Regions from separate parts of the Streptococcus sp. NLAE-zl-C503 genome, predicted to be linked through region 3. Evidence: predicted binding sites of a transcription regulator. Region 3 holds the regulator's gene; each other region holds the start of a gene.

The links. The regulator NrdR, encoded in region 3, represses ribonucleotide reductase genes. The targets are predictions, from matches to a motif close to ACACNATATATNGTGT.
Region 1: the regulator NrdR is predicted to act here: its motif matches at 1,760-1,775, upstream of nrdH (glutaredoxin-like protein NrdH).
Region 2: the regulator NrdR is predicted to act here: its motif matches at 2,228-2,243, upstream of nrdD (anaerobic ribonucleoside-triphosphate reductase).

The regions. Positions count from the first base shown of each region.
Region 1 is NZ_FNJT01000001.1:516,370-519,657, forward strand. It holds gene BLS46_RS02505 (alpha/beta hydrolase family protein) at 124-1,344, opposite strand; gene nrdH (glutaredoxin-like protein NrdH) at 1,888-2,106, shown strand; gene nrdE (class 1b ribonucleoside-diphosphate reductase subunit alpha) at 2,188-3,288, shown strand, end outside.
Region 2 is NZ_FNJT01000002.1:217,282-220,569, forward strand. It holds gene nrdD (anaerobic ribonucleoside-triphosphate reductase) at 1-2,170, opposite strand, end outside; gene BLS46_RS05280 (damage-inducible protein CinA) at 2,287-3,288, opposite strand, start outside.
Region 3 is NZ_FNJT01000003.1:181,820-185,107, forward strand. It holds gene BLS46_RS07110 (hypothetical protein) at 1-77, opposite strand, end outside; gene BLS46_RS07115 (ABC transporter ATP-binding protein) at 93-788, opposite strand; gene BLS46_RS07120 (GntR family transcriptional regulator) at 793-1,158, opposite strand; gene nrdR (transcriptional regulator NrdR) at 1,299-1,772, shown strand; gene BLS46_RS07130 (DnaD domain protein) at 1,773-2,936, shown strand; gene dnaI (primosomal protein DnaI) at 2,937-3,288, shown strand, end outside.

The DNA of each region.
Region 1 (3,288 bases), on a different contig from region 3:
GAAATTCTAAAATCTACTCTTACCATCAACAGTAGAGAATTTATCCAATTTGCTACTTAAAGTAAAATAAGCTTGTAGCACCTAACAGTAAAAGGTAGATATATCTAAGTGGTATAAGTAGAACTAAAACTTTGATTGATTCCATTCAAATAAAGTATCCAACCAATCAAAAACGACATTATGGGCTAGTCTTAAATTATTGACTTGGCAATGAGCGTCCGCACCACTTTCCGCCTCAAATACTTGTAGTTTAGTTTGTTGATTTTTAGATTTAAGTGCTTCATAAATTACCTTAGTTTGATGTTGCAGTTCGGCACCCTCACCCTTTCCCATGATAAATAGGCATGGGCATTGAATTTTTTGATAATCCACAATCTTTGCATGGTTAAATACATCATCAATAGCACTCTTAAAATCAGAAGTACCAAACTGCCATGCATACTTTTTAAGATTTAAATTTGCTGATTCATTCAAATTTCCAGTTAATTTTAAAATGGCATTTATTAACCAACTAGGTGCTTTCAAACTTGATCCAAATTCTTTTCTGAAAAGTTCTGCAACGTCGTAAATAGGGGTACTAGCAATCCAAGCATGAATTCTTGGATCCTTTTCGACAGCTTGTGCGGTAAAATATCCCCCTCCGCTGACACCATAAATGGCTAAATAATTTAGTTTAGGATTTCTATTTTCCAACCAGTCTATGCATAATGAAATTGGAATAGAGGCATCCACATCAAAGATTAGTCCTCTACTAGGATTACTTCCTTGACCTGGAAGGTCAACCATTAAAACATTATAATTTCGTATCCATCCAGGGTATCCTGCAAAGTAAAATAAATCTTCGCGATAAGTATCACCTCCACCAATCATGATTAGCGTTGGGCAATTATCGCCGCTATGAAGATAATAACCAGGCAAGTAGGAATCCTGATAAGTAATAGTTAGTTTTTCAATCGGTGTACCTAGTGAATGAATTGCGCTAGAGAACGCCTTCTCCATTTGACAAACGGTAGGCATGTATTCGGCAGAAAATGGATCAGTAAACTGGATTGCCGATCGAAGTGAGTAGGTCTGTGCGAGATAATACTGCGCCTTTGTTTGTTCACTCAAACCTAAATCGCTAACCTTTTGTTCAAGATAGTTCACATGTGATAAAAACACATTTTTCCAGTCATCAGGTTTTGGTGAATTACCTAACTTTTGAGCAAGATAATACAGCTCTCCATGAGAAAAGCCAAAAACTTCACCGATTCCTAGCAACCAATTAAAGAAAAAATCCGTATCCCCATTTTTAAAAAATACTCGAGTAGATTGCCGTTTTAAAATAACCTCGTTTTCTTTCACCACACACCTCCTGATTTGCATTCTTTCATTCATTAATCCCAATTCCCTAACAACATTATACTAGACATATATCTACAGTGAGTATAAATTCCTAAAGTGAATAGCTCCATTCTAATAGTGTTTTGCATATTCAACATTTATCTAACTTATCTACTATCTATAAGTTCTATGGTCACCATTAGTATACCACATAAAGCGAATACCTCAAAAAAATTATAGTTATATACTCTCTATCAAGAATACGAAAGTCATAATCTATTTGGATAAATGCAGTATAAGCTAACATCTTCAGTTTAGTTATCTCTTAAATATTTTAATACAAAATATAGGGACATCTTCAGTTTTGTTGAAGCATTGTCTCAGCTGAACTTATTCATGCTCTTACGACTTTGCTATTTTCAACTCCTTTCAAAAACCACTATATCTTGTATTTAGTTTTTAAAACTGTAACTTTTAGGCACAAGATTTAGTTTAAAAAATTTGACAAAGTTTTTTTTTCTGATATACTAAGAAAGTAATCAAATTTTATGAGGAGTTACGAAAATGGTAACGGTTTATTCTAAAAATAATTGTGTACAATGTAAAATGACCAAACGTTTCTTGGATAGCAACAATGTCGCTTATCGTGAGATCAATCTCGACGAGCAACCTGAGTACATCGATCAAGTTAAAGAGCTCGGTTTCAGCGCAGCTCCTGTTATCCAAACACCAACTGAAGTCTTTTCAGGCTTCCAACCAGGAAAACTGAAACAATTAGCATAATCTTAGTACATCATCCAGAAGAAACTCGCTTCTAGGGCTAACTTAGAGGCCTTTCTTTTGTAATTAGATAAAGGAAATTTTATGGGATTAAAACATCTTGAGGACGTGACCTACTTCCGTCTCAATAACGAAATTAACCGTCCTGTTAATGGACAAATCATGCTTCATAAAGATAAAGAAGCCTTGGATGCTTTCTTTAAAGAAAATGTAGTTCCAAACACTATGGTTTTTGATTCAATCACTGATAAAATCAACTACCTCATTGAACACAACTACATTGAAACAGCATTTATCAAGAAATACCGTCCAGAATTCTTGGAAGAATTGTCTCAATTTATCAAGGACCAAAACTTTCAATTCAAGTCTTTCATGGCTGCCTATAAGTTCTATAATCAATACGCCTTGAAGACTAATGACGGTGAATATTACCTTGAAAGCATGGAAGACCGCGTCTTCTTTAACGCCCTTTATTTTGCAGACGGTGATGAAGCGATTGCGATTGATATTGCCAATGAAATCATCCACCAACGCTACCAACCAGCTACTCCTTCCTTTTTGAACGCAGGTCGTGCTCGTCGTGGGGAGTTGGTATCCTGTTTCTTGATTCAGGTGACTGATGATATGAACTCTATCGGACGTTCTATCAACTCTGCTCTTCAACTTTCGCGTATCGGTGGAGGTGTGGGAATTTCCCTCAGCAACCTTCGTGAAGCTGGCGCACCTATCAAAGGTTATGAAGGAGCCGCTTCTGGTGTCGTACCAGTTATGAAGCTTTTTGAAGACAGCTTCTCTTACTCAAACCAACTCGGGCAACGTCAAGGTGCTGGTGTTGTCTACCTCAACGTCTTTCACCCAGATATCATCGCTTTCCTTTCAACTAAAAAAGAAAATGCCGATGAAAAAGTTCGTGTAAAGACTCTTTCACTTGGTGTTGTAGTACCTGATAAATTCTACGAATTAGCTCGTAAAAATGAAGAAATGTATCTCTTTAGCCCATACTCTGTAGAGCTCGAATATGGTGTACCGTTCAACTACATCGACATCACGGAAAAATACGATGAATTAGTAGCAAATCCAAACATCCGCAAGACAAAAATCAAAGCGCGTGATTTGGAAACTGAAATTTCTAAATTGCAACAAGAGTCTGGCTACCCTTATGTAGTCAACATTGATACAGCCAAC
Region 2 (3,288 bases), on a different contig from region 3:
AACCGTTCATGTGTTTGACACGCGCAGCGATTTCCTTGTGGCGTCCGTTAACCATCGGACGCGCTTGAGGATTTCCCAGATAACCACACGTACGTTTGACCACATCTACTGTTTTAGGGTCGCTATTGCCACAGTTGGGACAAGCAAATCCTCTTTCAGTTGGTTCAAAATCCCCTTCAAAGTCACACTTGTAACAGCGATCGATCGGAGTATTGGTTCCTAGATAGCCAACACGGTCATAGGCATAGTCCCAGACAGCTTCCAAGGCTTTAGGATTTTGCTGAAGAACTGGATACTCACAATAATGAATGAAACCACCTGACGCACCTGCTTCTGGATAAACTTTTTCAAAGTCTAACTTTTCAAACGGTGTTGGATTTTTACGGACATCGTAGTGGAAAGAGTTTGTGTAGTATTCCTTGTCCGTAATATCAGGAATAGAGCCGAACTTCTCTGTATCCAAGCGACAGAAGCGGTCTGTCAGACTTTCAGACGGTGTGGAGTAGATAGAGAAATGGTAACCATATTGGTCAGACCACTCTTCCACACGTCGTTTCATATCACGAATGATATCAAGCGTGAATTCCTTGGCTTCAGGATTGCTTTCCCAACTATTTCCAAAGAAGACTGTAGCCACTTCGTACAAACCGATGTAGCCCAACGAAACTGTGGCACGGCGATTCTTAAAGAGTTGGTCAACACTTTCTTCTTTTCCAAGACGGCGACCAAAGGCTCCATACTGATAAAGGATCGGAGCATTTGCTGGTGTTGCTTCCTTGGTCCGTTCAACACGATAAACCAAAGCATCTTCTGCGATGTTCATACGTTCATTGAAAATTTCCCAGAACTTATTCAGATCTCCTTCAGACTCGAGGGCGATACGAGGCAGATTGACTGTCACAACACCTAGATTCATTCGGCCTGAATTGACCTCAACACCATTTTCATCCTTCCATCCTTGGAGGAAAGAACGGCAGCCCATAGGAACCTTGAAAGAACCTGTCAGTTCGATAATCTTATCGTAGGACAAGACATCTGGGTACATCCGCTTGGTTGCACACTCGAGGGCCAACTGTTTGATGTCGTAGTTAGGCGAACCTTCCTCTAAGTTGAGGCCTCTTTTTAATGTAAAGATGAGTTTAGGGAAGATGGCTGTGCGATGTTCTGAACCAAGTCCCTTGATACGAATAGTCAAAATAGCTTTTTGAATTTCACGCTCAAAACGATTGGTTCCCAGGCCAAAACCTAGCGAAGTAAAAGGTGTTTGGCCATTTGAAGTGAAGAGAGTGTTGATTTCATACTCAAGAGATTGCATGGCATCATAGATGTCTTTTTGCGTTTTCTTCCAGGCATAATCTTCCCGTTTTTCAGGCAAGACCCATTCTTCTGCATCTTTAAGGTGTTTTTGGTAATTCTTCTCTGCGTACGGCGCCAGGACCTCATCGATACGGTCAGCTGAACAGCCACCATACTGGCTAGAAGCGACGTTGGCGATGATTTGTGAAATCTGAGCTGTCGCAGTCTGGATAGACTTGGGACTCTCTACCTCTGCATTTCCAATCTTAAAACCATTTTCCAACATGCCTTTAAAATCAATCAAACAGCAGTTGGTCATCGGTGTGTAGGGGCTATAGTCCAAATCGTGATAGTGGATATCCCCCTTTTGATGAGCATTGGCTACGTGCTTAGGAAGCATTTGCAGTCCGATTGATTTCCCCACAATCCCTGCTGTCAAATCACGCTGGGTGTTAAAGACATCACTGTCTTTATTGGCATTTTCATTGACAACTGCCTGGTCTTTACTGAGAAGTTTATGAATGCTAAAGTTGATATCTGTCGCTTTTGAGCGCTCAAAATCCCTTTGTGTCCGATAAGTGATATACTCCTCAGCTAGCGCATATTCTTTGGCTTCAAGGAGTTCATGCTCTACGATATTCTGAATCTCGTAAATCTTGACACCTTGAGGGAAACGACTGTGAATTTCCGCAACAATACGCTCAAGCAGTCCATTTAGACGTTTTTCGACCAAGGGTGTCACATCCATGACTTTGTCAGCCGCCTTGTGGAGAGCTTTGTCAATCTTGTCTATATCAAACACTACACGTCTACCATCTCGTTTTTCAACGAACAAAGTGGGAACGGTTGCAAGGTTTTCTTCTAATACAATCATATCCATGCTCTTTTCTATTTTTCTTCTTAAATGATATTATACCACTCCAAAAAGAAAAATCAATATCTTGTGTTAAAAATTCTAAAATTTTTAAAAATACACAAGATATTGATTTATTATTTAGATTTATAAAGTTTGAATTCCTTACTATCCGTCTGAACAAGTTCGTATTTTTCACTAAGTAGGCTCTCTACATCCGACCACAAGGCAACCTTTTGGTTGACCAAAATCATCTTCGGTTGATTTTCTTTCAAGTCATTGACTAGTTTCGTTTTATTCTCGTCGCTTGCAGTATAGAGCGTCGGTGTTACTAGAGAGCTTGGTGCCAAGCGTTCACTTGCTCGATAAAAATCTGGACGATCATCCCAAGCATAGACACGATCCTCAGAACTCGTTTGCTGCTTGACCAAGCTAGCAAGCTGCTCGCGTTCCTGATAAGTACTTGGATGCGAAATATAGCGACTCAAAACAGGTAGGAAAAGTAAATAGACTATCGCAATTAATGGTAGATAGAAATTTCCCTTGAGGTAGCGACCAAAGAGTGATGAAGAACGAACTCTTCGTCTACTACGGCTGATACGATCAGAGCTTCCTTCTTTGATGTTGGTTAACAATAACAATGTCAGAAAGGGCAAAATCGCTGCCAAACGTGAGCCATGCAAAGGTTCCTTTGAAAGAATTAACAAAGAAAGAGTTACTAATAATCCTAAAATAGCGCCTATTGAGACAGCAGATTGCTGAGCTGACTTGGTCTGAAACAATCCTGAAAAGATCAATGTCAGAATCCCAATACCGATGGATAGCAAACCATAGAAAGCAGCATTCTCCATAAGATTGGCATTTGAAAATAGACTAAGCGTATCTATTGGATACAAGGTATGGCTAATCGCATCACCAAAAGTTCCTGTTAAGACTGTATAGTAGCCAATTGGATAAAAAAGGAGAGAAAATCCTAGAGCTGATGCGAAAAATTGATACAAACCATGAGCAAATCGACGCTTGGCAATATTAAATCCAAACAAACTCAAGGCAAGTATGGCTGCAAACAAAGCTGTGGGAATAGGTGATAGGAAGAAAGCTAAGGCTAAACTCATCCCAACTCGCAAGAAACCTTTATC
Region 3 (3,288 bases):
GCAAGCACAGCACCGTAGAGAGCTAGATACCATTTGTTAACATTTTTAAATTCATAACGAACTAAATTCCAAAACATAATAATCTCCTTTAACTAAGCTTTAAACTCCTGGCGGAAGAGCTGGTCAATCGACTCACCTGACTCGTAACGAATATCATCTACATTTCCTTGACGGACGACTTTTCCGTTATTGAGGAAGATGATTTCATCCAAGATCGGTTCGATATCTGAAATCAAGTGGGTAGAAATCAAGACAGTTGAAGTTGGTGAGTAGTTGTTGATGATGGTGTTCAAGATATAGTCACGGGCAGCCGGGTCCACACCACCAATCGGTTCGTCGAGCACGTAGAGACGAGCTTCACGGCTCATAACCAGGATTAATTGAACCTTTTCCTTGTTTCCTTTTGACAATTTCTTGAGGCGACTGTTTTCATCAATGCCAAGATCTGCTAAAAGGTGCTGAGCCCGCTCAAGATTGAAATCTTGGTAGAAAGTTTTAAAGTAGGTCAGTGCTTCCTTGATTTTCATCTGTTCATTCAGATAAGTCGTGTCTGGTAGATAAGAGACAATGGCCTTGGTAGCAGGACTTGGGTCCATGTTGTTAATGAGGACACGACCTTGGTCTGGTTGGAGAAGTCCGTTGATCAGCTTGATCAAGGTTGTTTTTCCAGATCCGTTTGGGCCGAGAAGCCCGACGATTTTTCCAGCGGGAATCTCAAGGGAAACATTGTTAAGGGCTGCTGTAGCCCCATAGGATTTGGATACATTTTCAAATGCTAGTAATGTCATAATTTTACACTCCTTTGATGTATTCGCTAAGCACACTTGGCAGTTCTTCTTTTTGATATCCAAATTGAAGCATGCCCGTTACAAAGTTTTTCAGTTGCTCCTCAGAAAGCTGTTTGCGGGACTGAACGATGAGATTTAAGTCCTCAGTGACAAAACGGCCAGTTGTTCGCTTGCTATAAACGAAGCCCTCGCGCTCAAGATCAGACAAGGCACGCTGAATTGTATTGGGATTGACCCCAGCCTCGCTCGCTAGTTCCCTTACGGTTGGGAGCTGTTGGTTGGGTTCTAGTTCATGGGAAACAATCTGTAATTTGATTTTTTCCATAATCTGCAAATAAATGGGTTTTGTATTATCAAATGACCAGGACATCATAGTCTCCTTTCTTTTTCTTTGTTGTTCTAATTAAATAATACAATAAAACAAAAAACTTGTCAAGTAAAAATAAGAATTGTTTTGGGAATTGCTCAAAAAATGGTATAATGAAAAGAAAACGACAAGGAGGGAAATGCATGCGTTGTCCAAAATGTGGGGCTACCAAGTCTAGTGTTGTTGATAGTCGACAAGCCGAAGAAGGAAATACTATCCGTCGAAGACGTGAGTGCGATGAGTGTCAGCATCGTTTTACAACCTATGAACGAGTAGAAGAAAGAACACTGGTTGTCGTCAAAAAAGACGGTACGCGAGAGCAGTTTTCGAGAGATAAAATCTTTAATGGGATTATTCGCTCAGCCCAGAAACGCCCTGTTTCAAGTGATGAAATCGGCATGGTGGTCAATCGTATCGAGCAAAAACTCCGTAGTCGCAGTGAGAATGAGATCCAAAGTGAATATATTGGGTCTTTAGTCATGGAAGAATTGGCGGAGCTGGATGAGATTACCTATGTTCGTTTTGCCAGCGTTTACCGTAGTTTTAAGGATGTGAGTGAGTTGGAGAGTCTGCTCCAGCAGATCACCCAGTCCTCTAAAAAGAAAAAGGAAAAATAGATGAAGCCAAATGACCGTTTTTCTTTTCTAAAGAATAATCGGGTGTCGCAAGATACCTCTTCTCTGGTGCAGTGCTACCTCCCGATTATCGGTCAGGAGGCACTGAGCCTCTATCTATATGCCATTACCTTTTGGGATGGTGGGCAAAAGGAACACCTTTTTGCTAACATTCTTAATCATTTGAATTTCGGGATGAATACGCTCCTCCAGTCTTTTAAAATCTTATTTGCTGTGGATCTGTTGACTCTTTATCAGAAGGGGGAAGTCTATGAATTGCAGCTACATCCTCCCCTACCTATTCAGGATTTTTTAAGTCATTCTGTCTATAGCAGACTATTGGAGAAAAAGATAGGGGATACAGCTGTTTCTGCTATGAAGCAGGTTCCAAGTGAGGGAGAAGCACTCTCGGTTTCTTTGAGTCAAGTCTTTCCAACCCTGACTGAAGAAGTGACACCAACCGAGTCTAAAATCAAGATGAAAAATGATTTTGACTTGGAACATTTTCAGCGCCTGATGGCTCGAGATGGTTTGCGTTTTGAAAATGAGCAGGCAGATGTTTTGGAATTGTTTGCCATTGCAGATGAAAAAAAATGGACCTGGTTTGAAACCTATCAATTAGCCAAGGCGACAGCGGTGGCTCAGGTTATTTCAGTCAAACGCATGCGTGAAAAGATAGCACAAAAACCAGTGTCTTCTGACTTTAGCCCCAAAGAAAGGGCCATTATCAGGGAAGCAAAGAGTAAAACTCCCCGAGATTTTTTACAAGTTCTCAAACAAGAGCGCAAAGGGCACATCACCCAGAGTGAAAGGGAGCTCCTTCACCAGATAGAGTCTTTAGGCTTGTTGGACGAAGTCATCAATATCGTCTTGCTTTTAACCTTTAACAAGGTTGATTCGGCCAATGTCAATGAAAAATATGCCATGAAAGTTGCCAACGACTATGCCTATCGCAAAATTCGGACAGCAGAGGAAGCTGTGCTTCGGATTCGAGAGCGTCAGCAAAAAGGCCAGGAAGTCCAGAAATCGAAAACTAGCTCGACTAAGACAAATGTTCCCAAGTGGAGTAATCCAGAATACAAAAATCAAACCAGTGAGGAAACTCGTCTGGAACTAGAACGCAAAAAACAAGAAATGTTAGCTCGATTAGAAGAAGGAGGAGACTAGATGGAAAGTGTGGGTGACGTTATCAAACGTCAGACAAGTCGTTTTCAGTATCAGGACCTAGTCCAGCAGATCATGAAGGACCCAGATGTAGCGGCTTTTATCCAGAAAGAATCCCTCAGCCCAGAGGAGTTGAATCGTAGCATCTCCAAGTTCAACCAATATATCACAGAACGGGATAAGTTTCTTCGTGGGGATGCGGACTATATAGCGCGTGGCTACAAGCCTATCTTGGTCATGAATCACGGCTATGCAGATGTATCTTATGAAGAAACACCAGAGCTAATCGCGGCTGAAAAAGAGGCGGCAATTAAGAATCGTCTCAAGTTGATCAATCTACCAGCAAGTCTCAAGA